DNA from 4 places in the Paenibacillus spongiae genome. Region 2 is predicted to be linked to each of the others. Evidence: predicted binding sites of a transcription regulator. Region 2 holds the regulator's gene; each other region holds the start of a gene.
What was found. The regulator Rex, encoded in region 2, represses fermentation and respiration genes when NADH is low (regulators of the CRP and FNR family bind a similar motif). The targets are predictions, from matches to a motif close to TTGTGAAATATTTCACAA.
Positions count from the first base shown of each region.

Region 1: L1F29_RS24535 (cytochrome ubiquinol oxidase subunit I) is a predicted target of Rex. The motif match lies at 2,391-2,408, and genes of this name have one in related genera.
Region 3: L1F29_RS26775 (DUF1641 domain-containing protein) is a predicted target of Rex. The motif match lies at 2,077-2,094, and genes of this name have one in related genera.
Region 4: L1F29_RS06155 (DoxX family membrane protein) is a predicted target of Rex. The motif match lies at 1,979-1,996, and genes of this name have one in related genera.

Region 1 covers NZ_CP091430.1:5,409,039-5,412,480, reverse strand. The annotation lists gene L1F29_RS24540 (cytochrome d ubiquinol oxidase subunit II) at 1-817, opposite strand, end outside; gene L1F29_RS24535 (cytochrome ubiquinol oxidase subunit I) at 814-2,169, opposite strand; gene L1F29_RS24530 (3'-5' exonuclease) at 2,685-3,434, opposite strand.
Region 2 covers NZ_CP091430.1:2,523,790-2,527,231, forward strand. The annotation lists gene dinG (ATP-dependent DNA helicase DinG) at 1-1,256, shown strand, start outside; gene L1F29_RS11710 (redox-sensing transcriptional repressor Rex) at 1,260-1,910, shown strand; gene L1F29_RS11715 (amidohydrolase) at 1,891-3,192, shown strand; gene L1F29_RS11720 (cell wall elongation regulator TseB-like domain-containing protein) at 3,192-3,442, shown strand, end outside.
Region 3 covers NZ_CP091430.1:5,935,479-5,938,920, forward strand. The annotation lists gene L1F29_RS26765 (helix-turn-helix domain-containing protein) at 1-112, opposite strand, end outside; gene L1F29_RS26770 (NAD(P)/FAD-dependent oxidoreductase) at 364-1,542, opposite strand; gene L1F29_RS26775 (DUF1641 domain-containing protein) at 1,570-1,998, opposite strand; gene L1F29_RS26780 (sugar phosphate isomerase/epimerase family protein) at 2,343-3,212, opposite strand; gene L1F29_RS26785 (Gfo/Idh/MocA family protein) at 3,215-3,442, opposite strand, start outside.
Region 4 covers NZ_CP091430.1:1,354,173-1,357,614, forward strand. The annotation lists gene iolB (5-deoxy-glucuronate isomerase) at 1-701, shown strand, start outside; gene L1F29_RS06150 (LacI family DNA-binding transcriptional regulator) at 778-1,815, shown strand; gene L1F29_RS06155 (DoxX family membrane protein) at 2,107-2,649, shown strand; gene yunB (sporulation protein YunB) at 2,816-3,442, shown strand, end outside.

The DNA.
Region 1 (3,442 bases), 2.9 Mb from region 2:
CGAAGCCGAACTGCAGCATAACGAATACGAACGACAAGCCGAGCCGCTTCTTCGTCCATACCAGATAGACCGCAACCAGGAAGCAAATGAACGAAGCGACGAACATCCAGGCAAGGTCCAGCATCCGCTGAAAGTGCTCCGGATTATGACTGGAGATGGCGAAGAAGACGAGAAGACTGCTCAGGATTGTCGGTGCGCTCCAAGCTAGCGCGTATTTGCGCACGACCTCGAATGCGTTCACGTCTTTGGCCCGGGCGGCGTAATAAGTCAAGAACATCGCCGATATATAAAGCACGCTGACGATCGCAAGCAGAACGACGGTCCACGAATAGGAGCTGGCGAACAGCTTCTCGAACAGGAAGGTTACTTTGCCGCTGCTGTCAACTTCAATATATCCGCCCTCTGAAATGGTCAGCACCGTCGACAGTGAGGCGGGGATAAGAAGTCCGCTGGCACCGTACAGAAACATATAGGCAGGCTTGCTTCGGGTTCCGTAGCTGTTGAAGGCGTAATACGCACCCCGGATGGCAAGCAGGATAATGGCAATGCTGCCTGGAATGAGCAATGCGGTACCGAAGTAATAGGCGGTATCCGGAAAGAAACCGACGATCCCGACGAAGAAGAAGACGAGAAAGACGTTCGTTACTTCCCAGACAGGGGATAAGTAACGTTCGATAATGTTGTGAATCAGGTGACGCTTGCCGGTAATCGAGCTGTAGAAGCTGAAGAAGCCGGCGCCGAAGTCGATGGACGCAATGATCAAATAGCCAAAGAGGAAGGTCCACAGAACCGTTATACCCAATACTTCGTAGCTCATTTATCTTCCCCTCCCGGGATCAGTCTATCCGCCATCTCAGCTTCTGCCGTATTGCTGCGGAACATACGGATGAGAACGCGCACGACGGTAATGGCAAGGACGATATACAGCAGTGCGAACAGAATAAGCATCGTGTCAACGTGAGTCGATACCGTCGCGCCCTCCGATGTTCGCATGATGCCGCGCAGGATCCATGGCTGGCGTCCAACCTCGGAGAAGATCCACCCATGCTCGATGGTCAACACTGCGAGCGGCGCAGCAACGATTATAGAGCGCAGCATCCATTTGGACGTATAAGCCTTGTTTCGATTGCGCCACAGAAGAATCATGAAGACGGCTGCGATAAGCGTCATGATCGCGACGAATGCCATTTTTGAATCGAACAAGTAATGAATCCATAATGGCGGATGCTCATCCTCGGGAATATCATTGAGCCCGATCACGACCGCGTTTGGATTGCCATGGGCCAGGATGCTGAGCGCGAACGGGATTTTCAAGCCATATTTGATCTCGTTATCTTCGGTCAGAATCCCTCCAAAAATAAGCGGAGCTTGCGCGGTCGTTTCAAAATGCCATTCGATGGCGGCCAGCTTCTCCGGTTGGTATTTGGCCAAGTATTTACCGGACAAGTCGCCGATCATGGCGCTGGCGATAATGAACACGAAGGCTGAGACCATGGTCAGTTTCAGCGCTTTCTTGTAATAGACGTGATTGCGTCCCTTCAGAAGCGACCAGGCGGCGATAGCGGCCAGTATGAAGGCGCAGGTGAGATATGCGGTAACAAGCACATGTGTCACCTTCGTCGGCATAGCAGGACTGAGCATTGCGCCGAACGGAGAAATATCGACGATTTTGCCACCCTCAACCGTAACGCCGACCGGCGCATTCATAAATGCATTCACGATGGTGATGAAGAAAGCCGACCCCGACGAACCGATGACGACCGGTATAAGCAGCCAGAAGTGAACCATCCGGTTCTTGAACCGGTCCCACGTATAGAGGTAGATTCCTAAAAATATCGCTTCGAAGAAAAAGGCGAACGTCTCCATAAATAGCGGAAGCGCGATCGATTGCCCGGCAACGCGCATGAAGCTGGGCCAGAGCAAGCTGAGCTGCAGACCGATTGCCGTTCCGGTAACGACACCGACGGCGACCGTTATGACGAAGCCGCGCGCCCAGCGGCGGGCCAACAGCAAGTAATGCGGATCATCCCGTTTGATTCCGATCCATTCGGCTAAAGCGATCATGAGCGGAACACCGACACCGATGGTGGCAAAAATAATATGAAATCCGAGTGTAAGCGACGTGAGTATCCGACTGTAGAATACCGGGTCGTAACCACTTAACAGCATGCGAATCCCCTCCTGCATCAAAAAGTATCATCGTAATTCGCGATTAAAATAAATAACGTGACAAGGACATGAGCATAATAATGGCAACGCCGATACATAAGTAAATGAGGCGCTTCTCCTGCTTACTCCCTCGGCTCTCCTTCGGCTGCTCCATGAAATCATCCCTTTCTGCATGTCATTTGGAAGTCAACACCTTCGATTAGCTATAGTATAACCACAATCTGTGATTTATTTCACAAAGATTGTGACAACAGGTTGAATAAACAATGGCGAAGTATTGAAACGTTTCCTGTGTACCGTATCTATGATCGCTATGAACGCACCTTTACATTTCAAAGCAATGGAGGGAACGGAACGATAAAGAATCGCTTGAAGATGTGACCTTTAAGGACATTGTGCTTTACCGTACCCGTCTGGCACAGCAAGCCGTTCTAAAGATGCTCAGAAAAAAGAATGCCAACCCATCGGCAGGCAAGGCCGGTAGGTTGGCAATCTTTTTTTAGAGGCAGAGACGCCTAATTCGTAATCTCCGCTGCGAAATATTGCTGAAGCTCGTTCATTTTTCTCGTATCGTCCAGCGGCAATTTGTCTTTGAGGTAGTGGGTGACGACAAGCTCCCATTGCGGGACGATCTTCTGCGCGCGCATAGCCCGTACCGCCTGCTTCACCATCCGGCGCTCCTTCGCATTCGAGTAAACGTCCTTGAATTGCTGCTTAAGGTTGAAATCGAGCTGATCGAATATCGCTTTGAAGACCTCAGAAGTCATTCGTGCATCGTCGAGCGCCCGGTGCGCGGAGCCCTCCGGCGTGATTTCCAGATCGGCCAGAGCCGCTTCGACGCTGACGTCATTCGTAATTTTTTTGTAGCGCAGAAATCCCTTCAATAAATCGAAATAGGAGGCCGACATCCAGTATGCGTCGTTCAATTGATGCATTCGCGTGTCGTATATGATCCGTTTCAAGTCCTCGCCGCCCCATGTGACAAGCAAGAAGGATTCGCTTCGATCCAGCCAGCGGACGAAATCGCCGATAACCTTGCGGAACCCTGAAGCTTTATCAATGGATTCTTGAGGAATTCCGGTTTTTTTCTTAATAAAATCATTCAGTTTAGCAAAATAGACCGGTTTGATCAAAGCCGAGAATTCATCGACCTGCTCCAGCGCGGCATTCAATCGGACAGCCCCGATCTCGATGACCTCCATCGGTTTATCGCTGGCAAATTTACGTCCGTTGAATTCAATATCCAGTATGATATAGTCTGTCATGAAAAGCC
Region 2 (3,442 bases):
GCGATCTTCGCGATGATTGGGACAAGCTGTTCGAATTGCTGTTTGCCATCATGGGAAGCGGCGCACAGGATTCGACCGCCGAGGCGGGCCAGCTGGTGCTGCGCCTAAGATCCGGCAAGCTTCCGAACCAATGGAAGGATGCCCAGATCGTCGAAGAAGCGGTGCACGGCCATCTGAACAAGATCGTCCGTTCCTTGGACAAAATATTTACGGAAATGAAGGATGACCTGGACGATCAGTCGATTGTAGCGCTTGTGACGGATTTAAGCGGCACGGTCAAAGATCTCATGAGGGCGCGCGACGATCTCCGTTCGTTTATGAAAGCGGACAAAAAGGAGTTTGTTTACTGGCTGGAGGCCAATAACAATTTCCGTGCGAAATCGGTTCATCTGTATGCGGTGCCCGCAGATGTAAGCGGTCAGCTCCGGACGTATTTCTTCGACGCAAAAAAGAGCGTTGTCCTCACGTCGGCGACCTTGTCGGTACAGAAGTCGTTTCAATATGCCGCCGAGCAGCTCGGGCTGCAGCAGGATGAGGAGCAAGGACGGCTGAAGACGGTCCAGCTGCCTTCGCCGTTTAATTTCAGGGAACAGGCTCTGGTCTGCATCCCGCGCAATTTCCCCGTATTGAAGGGTGCGGCGGGCGACTCGCAATTTAATGAAATGCTGATTCGTTCCTTAGCCGATGCCGCGGCGGAAACCAAGGGGCGGATGCTTGTCCTGTTCACCTCGTACCGTATGCTGAAACAGGTTTACGACCCGCTCAAGGAAGCGTTGGCGCCAAGCGGTATCCAGCTCCTTGCGCAGGGGATCGACAGCGGCAACCGGAGCAAGCTGACCAAGCGGTTCCAGCAGCAGACGGCTTCCGTCCTGCTTGGGACGAGCAGCTTCTGGGAAGGAGTGGACATCCCTGGCGATGCGCTGACCTGTCTGGCCATTGTCAGGCTGCCGTTCCAGCCGCCCAATCATCCGCTGGTGGAAGCGAAATCCGAGCTGCTGCAGGAGCAGAAGCAGAATCCGTTCATGAAGCTGTCCATTCCTCAAGCGGTCATCCGGTTTAAGCAGGGCTTCGGCCGGCTTGTCCGGACGGCTAATGACCGCGGAATTGTACTCATCTACGATACCCGCGTCATCGATACGTATTACGGCAAATATTTCTTGTACTCCCTGCCTGGCCCAAAAATCGAGCATATGCATCTAGATCTAATCGTACCGAGAATCAGGGAATGGTTAGCGGTTGAAAGAGAGGAGAGGTAAGCCATGAAGAAAATATCCGAAGCGGTCGTGCGCAGGCTGCCGATTTACCTGGTGGTGCTGAACGACCTGCATAAGCGGGACATTCAGACGGTTTCGTCACAGGATCTCGGCAATAAGCTGGATCTTAATCCGGCGCAAATCCGCAAAGATTTGGCTTACTTCGGCGAATTCGGGCGCAAAGGCATCGGCTATGACGTGTCGTACCTCATCGAAAAAATAAGGCAAATTCTCAAGCTCGATCAGCCTCTGAGCGTCGGGCTTGTAGGCGCCGGCAATCTTGGCCGTGCGCTGTGCAATTACAATACGTATTTGAAGGATAATATGAAAATCATGGCTGTATTCGATGCGCATCCCTCCGTCGTAGGGACGCAAATCAACAGTCTGACGGTTCAAGCGATGGATGATTTGAAGGAGAAGGTCGAAGAGCTTCATATTGTAATCGGCATTATTACCGTTCCCGCAGTCGAAGCGCAGAATGTAGCAGACCGTTTCGTCGATGCGGGCGTGAAAGCGATATTGAATTTTGCCCCGACCATATTGCGCGTTCCCGAACATATCCGCATTCATTATGCCGATTTTACGAGGGAGCTGCTAAGCTTAGCTTATTATTTGGAGAAGAATGAGGAGGAAGACGATGAACCGGCTGTGGATTGAGAACGGCACATTCGTAACGATGGATGATAGCCGTCCCGTATTGAAAGGACATATGGTTGTCGAGGGCGACCGTATTGTCTACTTGGGCGAAGAGCCGCCTAGCCCGGCCCCGGAAGGTGCGGAGCGATTGAACGGACAAGGACTTGTCTTTATGCCGGGCTTAATCAATACGCACGCGCACTCTGCGATGTCACTTCTGCGCGGGTATTCTGATGACGAAGCGCTTCAAGTATGGCTGGAGCAGAAGATGTGGCCGATGGAAGCGAAGTTTACCGATGATGACGTCAGATGGGGGACATCGCTTGCAGTGGCTGAAATGCTAAAATCGGGTACAACGACATTCGTCGATATGTATGACCGCATGCATATTGTTGCCGAAGTTGTCGAGCAGTCGGGTATTCGCGGCGTCTTGACCCGCGGCGTCATCGGCTTGTGCCCTCCGGACGTGCAGACCGAGAAGCTCATCGAAGCCAAGCAGTTCGCCAAGGACTGGAACGGTCAGGCGGGAGGCCGGATTACGACAATGATGTCGCCTCACGCGCCGTATACTTGTCCGCCGGATTATATCGAGCGGATCGTTGAAGCCGCCCATGAGCTGGATGTGCCGCTTCATACGCATATGTCCGAATCGCTTGCCGAAGTGGAGCAGAATGTGAAGGATTACGGACGCCGTCCGGTCGAGCATCTGGACAAGCTTGGCTTTTTCTCCAAGCCTGCGCTGCTTGCCCATGCGGTTCATCTCAATGACGAAGAAATCGCTTTGCTTGCCGAGCGGGGAGCGGCTATTTCTCATAATCCGGCAAGCAATTTGAAATTGGCCAGCGGTGTGGCGCGGGTGCCTCAGCTGCTAAAAGCGGGCGTTACGGTATCTCTTGGCACGGACAGCGCGGCAAGCAATAACAATTTGGATCTATTCGATGAAATCCGTCTCGCAGCGCTTATCCATAAAGGCGTTTCAGGCGATCCGACAGCGGTTCCGGCTTCCGAGGCGCTGAAGCTGGGAACCGTTTACGGTGCCCGCGCTTTAGGCAAGCACTCGCTCCTTGGCGTATTGAAGCCCGGTATGAAGGCCGACTTTATCGCGATTGATGCCGAGCAGCCGCATTTCTACCCGCAGACGGAAATGGTATCGCATCTTGTTTACTCCGGGTCGGGCCGGGATGTTAAGCATGTATGGATTGACGGGCGTCAAGTGGTGAGCTCGGGTGAATGTCTGCTGATCGACGAAGCTAAGGTGAAGGCCGAGGCGCAGTCCTGCTTTGAAAGGCTGCTGGCACGATAATGCGTGCTTCACGCCGCAAGCGGCCGTCCTCGATGACGCCGGCGCGAATAGCTGCGGTTGTCATCGCAAGCATAGTTGTCCTGTTGATCGGAGCAAACGGTTATTACCGTTATGTCCAAGCCCCGATGTGGAACGATCAGACGAAGTTGGAAGAGCAGGCTATGAAGATAGCCGGCTTGCAGGAAACTAGCGATTCTTACACGTACGTGTGGGATGACACGATATGGATTGTGGAAGGGAAAGACAAACA
Region 3 (3,442 bases), 3.4 Mb from region 2:
GAGCATGGAAGCCCATATGGAAATCGACCCACTGCTTATAATAATAAGCATCAATCTTCGGCCGGAAGTCGCCTCTCGTCCACTTGGGGTCAAATAGACTATACAGCTCCACATAGCTCCCCCCTCATCCAGGCGATATAGCCGACATAACAATTCCGCTCATGCCTGTTCTTTCATATGCTTCTATCCTCACTATCGCGCGGGCAGGGCGACTTTGTCAAGCTGGAAGGGTTTAGGCGGCTTATCTGCGATCTTTCTGCTGCCAGTCAGAAAGCCCGAAAAGAACACAAAAAAGACGCTGCTCACAGAATCAGTGTGAACAGCGTCTTCTTGCATGTACGGCTTATAGGTTGCGAATGCTAATTAATAAGCCAGCGAGAACAATCCGTTGATGTGCGACAGATAACGGGCATTACTTGCTTTCTTCATCAGGGAAGCAGGCGTGCCTTTCATCTCGATGCCGCTTTCGCCGATGGCGCCGATTCCGTCTTTACGTCCCAAGCTAGCAAGCGTACCCGAGAAGACCGGTGCGAATTTGTCCATCGTCGTACCGTTGAAGTAAGCTGCAATGTTGCCGCCGACGAGCTCGCCCATTTGCCATGCCAATTGTGCAGTTGGCGGGTATGGACGGCCTTCCGGACCGAATACGACAGCGCAGTCGCCGGCAAGGAATACTTCAGGATGCGATACGGATTGCAGGAACTCGTTCACCGTTGCACGGCCGCGGTTTACTTCGATGCCGCTGTTTGCCACGATGGAGCTGCCTTGAACGCCGCCAGTCCAAACGCAAGTGTTGGTTTCGATCGTTCTGCCGTCCTTCAGGCTGACGGTCGTTTTGCTCATTTCCGTAATTGGCAATCCTGTCAAGAATTCAACGCCGCGCTTCTCCAGGCTTTCCTGTGCACGAGCAATCAGGTCAGGGGAGAACATTGGCAGAATGCTTGGCATTGCTTCAACCAGGTACAGGGAAACGTCTGCGAAATCTACGCCGTTCTTCTTGCAGATGCCTGGAAGCTCGTCAGCAAGCTCACCCACAAGCTCAACGCCTGTAAGACCGCCGCCGCCGATAACGAACGTTGCGTCCGCTTTGTTCTTCGTTTTGCTGTATTCTGCAATGCGGGCTTCCACGTGTGCGAACAGACGGTTAGCGTCCGCTACGGATTTCAGCGTGAAGCTGTTCTCTTGAAGCCCTGGAATGCCGAAGTAGTTCGTTTCGCTGCCAAGTGCCAGAACGAGAGAATCATAGCTGAATGTCGAACCGCCTTCAACCGATACCTTGCGGCCTTCCAAGTCGATCGATTGAACGGAGCCGACTTGAACGTTAATGTCTTTCCCTTTGAACAGCTTCTGCAGTGGCAACGCAACAGCTTTCTCAGCTACGTTGCCTGCAGCGAGGCGGTGAAGCTCGGTAATAATTTGGTGGGAATCCACGCGGTTGATGACCGTAATGCTAGCTTCTTCTGGTGTAAAATGTGCACGTGCCGAAAGGGCGCTCAACAAACCGCCGTAGCCGCCACCCAAGATCAAAATTTGTTTACTCACGTTTATCCTCCGTTCTTCGTTTTAGAATTATTTCTTTCTTTCGCCTAGAATATCGAGGTAAGCTTGGCCGAAACGAAGCATCTTCTGCAGCTCGGGATCCTTCAGAAGCTTCAGCATGCCGAAGAGGCCGATCGTAGCATCGCTTTGATCCGCACGGTCATTCGCTTCGATCGCAGCGGATGCGTAGCCTTTCACTTTCTCTTCAAGAGGCTTGTACACTTCTTGAATACCGCCTACCATGTCTTGAATCAGTACACGGTCTGTCGCTACTTTCTGTGCCAAGTCGTAGGTCTTCGTAAGAAGAGCCATCATCTCGGACAGCTTAGGCAGCTGATCCACCAATACTGTCAAAGCTTCTTGTACTTCCGGCTTCAACAGCTGATCCAGTACATCCGACTTCGCGCTCCCTTGTACGGAAGCTTCCAGTTCTACATTCTGAACGGTTGTTTCTGACATTTGCACTTTGCTCCTTTGTTCATAATAATTAGTTGATAATTGGCATTAAGGTGTTTCTTATTCCGCATCCGCATAATCTAGTGAAATTAATCACATAGATATCATGAAGATTGCGAAATGAAATTTCGACATAAAGCTTGTTTACTGCTCCATCTATTATAAACCCAAACGACAGTCATTTGGCAATCAAAAAATGAAGGAAAATCAAATAAATTAGCGCGATTTGGATCTATTGTCCCGCGTACGCTTCTGTTTCATTCCTCAACGCAAAAATTAGCTGTTTTAGCCGAATTTTTGCGTTGAGGCTTCAGATGTATGGACCCGTAATCAAACTTCTGGAACGCTTACCTGAAATATTTCGCCAGATGCTCGGTCGCTTTCAAGATTCCTTGTCTCTCCGCTTCCAAAGAACCCCAGAAACGGTGATCCTCCAGCTCGATTCCGATCGCTCCTTTGTATCCGAGACGATCCAGGCGGACGGCTACTTTGCCCCATTCCACTTCGCCGTGTCCGGGAATCGTATACCGCCAGGAGCCTTCGGAGAATCCGTACTTCGCGCCGAACGTCGCTGAAAGAACGCCGCTCTCGTACAGCTCTTCGTGGAGAATTTCCGTATCCTTGCCGTGGCAGTGGTTGACCCGCTCGCCGAACTCGTCCAGCGCCCGCAAGTAATCAATGCCCAGACGGACCAAGTGGGACGGATCGTAGTTCAGGCCGAAATGGTTGGACGGAATCGCTTCGAACATCGCTCTCCACATCTCCGGCGTACAGCCCAGCGTAGCATAATGCGGCGCAGGCCCCGGCCAGCCTTCAATGGCGATGTACAGGCCGGTTTGCTCGGCATGGCGGACGATCTCCGGGAACGACTCCTTCCATATGGCGAAGCCTTCATGGCGCGGAAGCGTATGATCCTCCGGTACCAGACACATGAACAATACGCGTCCGCCCAATTGGGAAACCTCGGTCATCTGCTTCTTCAGCCCTTGAATGGCATCGCTGCGGCGCCCCTCGTCCCGGCTTAACAGCTGCGCCGTGTAATCCACATCGGTCGAACCGATGCCGATGCCCGCTGCTTCGCATGCCGCCTTCACTTCAGGCGTCAGTCGCGGCACATCCAGAACGTCCAAGCCGTTATCCGCAGCCCATTTCGCCACGTTGCCGATCCCTTCCGCCCCCATCTTAGGCGGTATGCGCATTCCTATTTTGAAATTCATGGTTATTGTACACCTTCTTTTCCGGCTTCGATCGGTACATAGCCCGCCGCCTGGTAGACCATCTCGGAGAACTTGACCACCTTGTAGGCGAACTCGCCGGATACGAGCACCTCATGGCGACCGAGAATCGCATCGATGAAGCTCTTGTCCTGGTTGGTCGTCGACTTCGGAAGCTCCGGCACGACCGGTTCTTGACGGAGACGGCGCAGCGTGATCTTTCCGTTATCATA
Region 4 (3,442 bases), 1.2 Mb from region 2:
AGGAAGGACAATCGTACCGGCGGGAAACCGGCGAACAGGAGGTTTGTCTTGTTCTGCTAAGCGGCAGGGCGGACGTCCATACGGAGACGCAGAAGTGGGACAACATCGGACAGCGAATGAACGTATTCGAGAAAATCCCTCCTTACTCGGTCTATGTTCCGGCAGGCGACCGACTTGAAGTGGGTGCCTTGACGGAGCTTGAATTGGCGGTTTGTGCCGCGCCCGGCAACCAAGGAGGCGGCGAAGCCCGACTGATCCCGCCGGCTGCGGTTGGCGTGGAGATGCGCGGATACGGCCATATCGAACGCCGGATTCATAACATTTTGCCGGAGAGCGAGAAGGCGGACAGCTTGCTGGTGGTGGAAGTGTTCACGCCGGAAGGCCACTGGTCGAGCTACCCTCCGCATAAGCATGACCGGGACGCGCTGCCGGACGAGTCGCTGCTGGAGGAAACGTACTATTATCACGTGCAGCCGCGGCAGGGCTTCGCGATCCAGCGCGTCTACACCGACGACCGGACGCTGGATGAGACATTAGCTGTAAGAGACGGCGAGACCGTATTGGTGCCGAAGGGTTACCATCCGGTAAGCGCGCCCCCCGGATATGAAGTGTACTATTTGAACGTGATGGCCGGCCCGGCGCGCACGTGGAAATTCCATAATGATCCGGACCATGCGTGGATTATGCAGCCGCGCGGGTGACCGGCGGTTGCAACTTGGCTTCCATCCCCACATAATGAGAGGTACGTAGATTTGGACTAATGAACGGGTGGATGAGATGTCGAATGCAACGATATATGATATAGCCCGCGAAGCCGGCGTGTCGATCGCGACCGTCTCGCAAGTGATTAACGGAAAGGGAAAGATCAGCGACAAGCGGCGGCAAGAGATCTACCGTATTATGGAGGAGCTGAATTACCGCCCAAGCGTCATTGCGTCCGCATTAACCGGCAAGAGCACGTTTACGCTGGGGCTGCTCATTCCGGATATATCGAATCCCTTCTTTGCGGAGATGGCCAGAGCCGTCGAGGATTGCGGCAGCCGCAGCAAGTACAGTCTGGTCATATGCAGTACGGACAACAAGGACGAGAAGGTGAGCGGTTATTTGGAGCTGCTGCAGCAGAAGAGCGTCGATGGCATCATTATCGGCACCGGCGTCGAGGATCGGGATCTTTTGACCCCGCTGCTTCACAAATCGATTCCGATCGTCATGATCGCCAGGGAAATGCCGGGCATTCAGCTGCCTACCGTCATCGTTGACGATTATGCAGGCGGGAAGAAAGCGGCCGAGCATCTGCTCGGGCTCCGGCATAGAAGCATGGCGATTATTACGGAGCCGACCAAGGTAAGCAGCAGCCGGGAAAGACTCCGCGGATTTAGAGACGCGATCATGAGTCAAGGCTTAGAGCTGCCCGACGAGATGGTGAAGAAGACCGGGGAGAATTTATTGAAGGACGGCAAAAGCAGGGCGCTCGAGCTGCTTGCGGGTTCTAATCCGCCCTCGGCGATTTTCTGCTGCAACGACCTGATTGCCATCGGCACGCTTCAGGCGGCCAAGGAGCTTGGTATTCGGGTACCCGAGCAGCTGTCGATCGTCGGTTTCGACAACACGATTCTGGCATCCGTAACGGAACCGGCGCTGACAACCATTTCGCAGCCGACCGAGAAGATGGGCAGCATTGCGGTAGAAACGCTGATACGCTTATTGGAAGGAGACTCCACGGCGGAAGAGCAAGCCCGGACTATTCTAACGCCGGAGCTGGTCATCCGGAGCTCGACAGCCTCAGCCTTCGCGGGGAGTGAGGCCCATCCTTGAGCAGGCATGGGATTAATCCGGGCTCGGGACCGCGACCGGCGGGATCTGAGATCGAGCTATAAGTACCTTAAGGCTTCGGAGATGGTTATTCATCTCCGGAGTCTTTTTGTTATGCGCCGCATAAAAGTGCGGTTGAAAAAATAACGCAAATGTTTTTCATATTATGTGATTTATTTCACATACATGATTTGGATAAGGGGGTATAGTGAAAGTGTGATCAGGAAGTAATCAAGCAGCTTGAACAACCTGCAAGCAATGCACCTTTTTTAAAATACAAAGGAGTGTATGGTCATGATGAAATTTTGGAGAGAAAATGTGTATGCAGCCGGCGTACTGCTTATCTTTCGGGTGTATCTGGGCTGGCAATGGATGACGGCAGGGATCCACAAGCTGACGGGCGGATTCGACGCCACAGGGTATTTGAAGGGAGCAGTCGCCAAACCGGTCATGGACAAAGCGACGAATGAACTTGTTTACCCAACCTTCACCGGATTTCTTGAACACTTCGCGCTGCCGAATGCAAAAATATTCAATATTGTCATCCCGATCGGTGAGACGCTGGTCGGCCTGGGACTTATCTTGGGAGCTCTAACGACGGCGGCGGCATTCTTCGGACTGCTTATGAACTTCATGTTCCTGTTTGCCGGAACGATCAGCACGAATCCTTGGATGGTCCTCATCGGGACAATCGTCCTGGCGGGAGGAATCAATGCCGGCAAATTCGGCGTCGACTATTACCTGCTGCCGCTGCTGCGCAAGCTGTTCCACAAGAAAGACAACAAGAATGACGGCGCGGATGCAGGGAAGGGCATAAATACACCTGCACATATATAGACGCTAGATTGCAACCGGATGCGGGGACGGCTCATAAGCCGTCTCCGTTTTCTTGATAGGAATGAATCGAAGCACCCGCTGGCGCAGGGTGTTTCTTCTTTTTTGGACGAACGCTGCATAAGCTTGGAAAGGGGATGCGGACGAAGTGTGGAAGGGGGATCGCCGCATGTCAAGATGGGGTAGAAGAGGATGGCGCAGCCGCCGCCGGCCCAAGGGGAAGAAGCTGAGCCGCGGGAAAGTGTTTCTAATTATAACGCTCGTCGGTTTGTTTTTCTTGTTCCAATTCTTTATTTTCATCGAACGGAACCTGCGCGAGCCGCTGATGCATGTTGCGATGATCAGGGTAAAACAGGTTGCTACCCAGGCGATTAATAAATCCATAACGGAGCAGGTCGCACACCAGACGGATGCCGCCGAGAAGCTGATCGACTGGAAGACGAACGCAAGCGGCAAAATCTCCGGCTTTATGCTGAACTATGCGGAGCACATGCGAATAACATCCCAGACCATCGATACCGTACAGGGGACATTGACCGAGCTGGGCGACATTCCGGAGCATATTCCGATCGGCCGGGCTCTTAACAGTGCGATTATTACATCCTTCGGACCTCGTGTGCCGGTCAAATTCGAACCGCTCGGGGCGGTGAAGGTCGATTTGAATACGAGGCAGAAGGATGCCGGCATCAATATGATCTTGGTTGAAGTATATATGAGGATCACGGCGGAGGTATCCATCATCATTCCATTCGACACAAGGCCTGAGCTGGTGGAGACGGAGATCCCGATTTCCTAT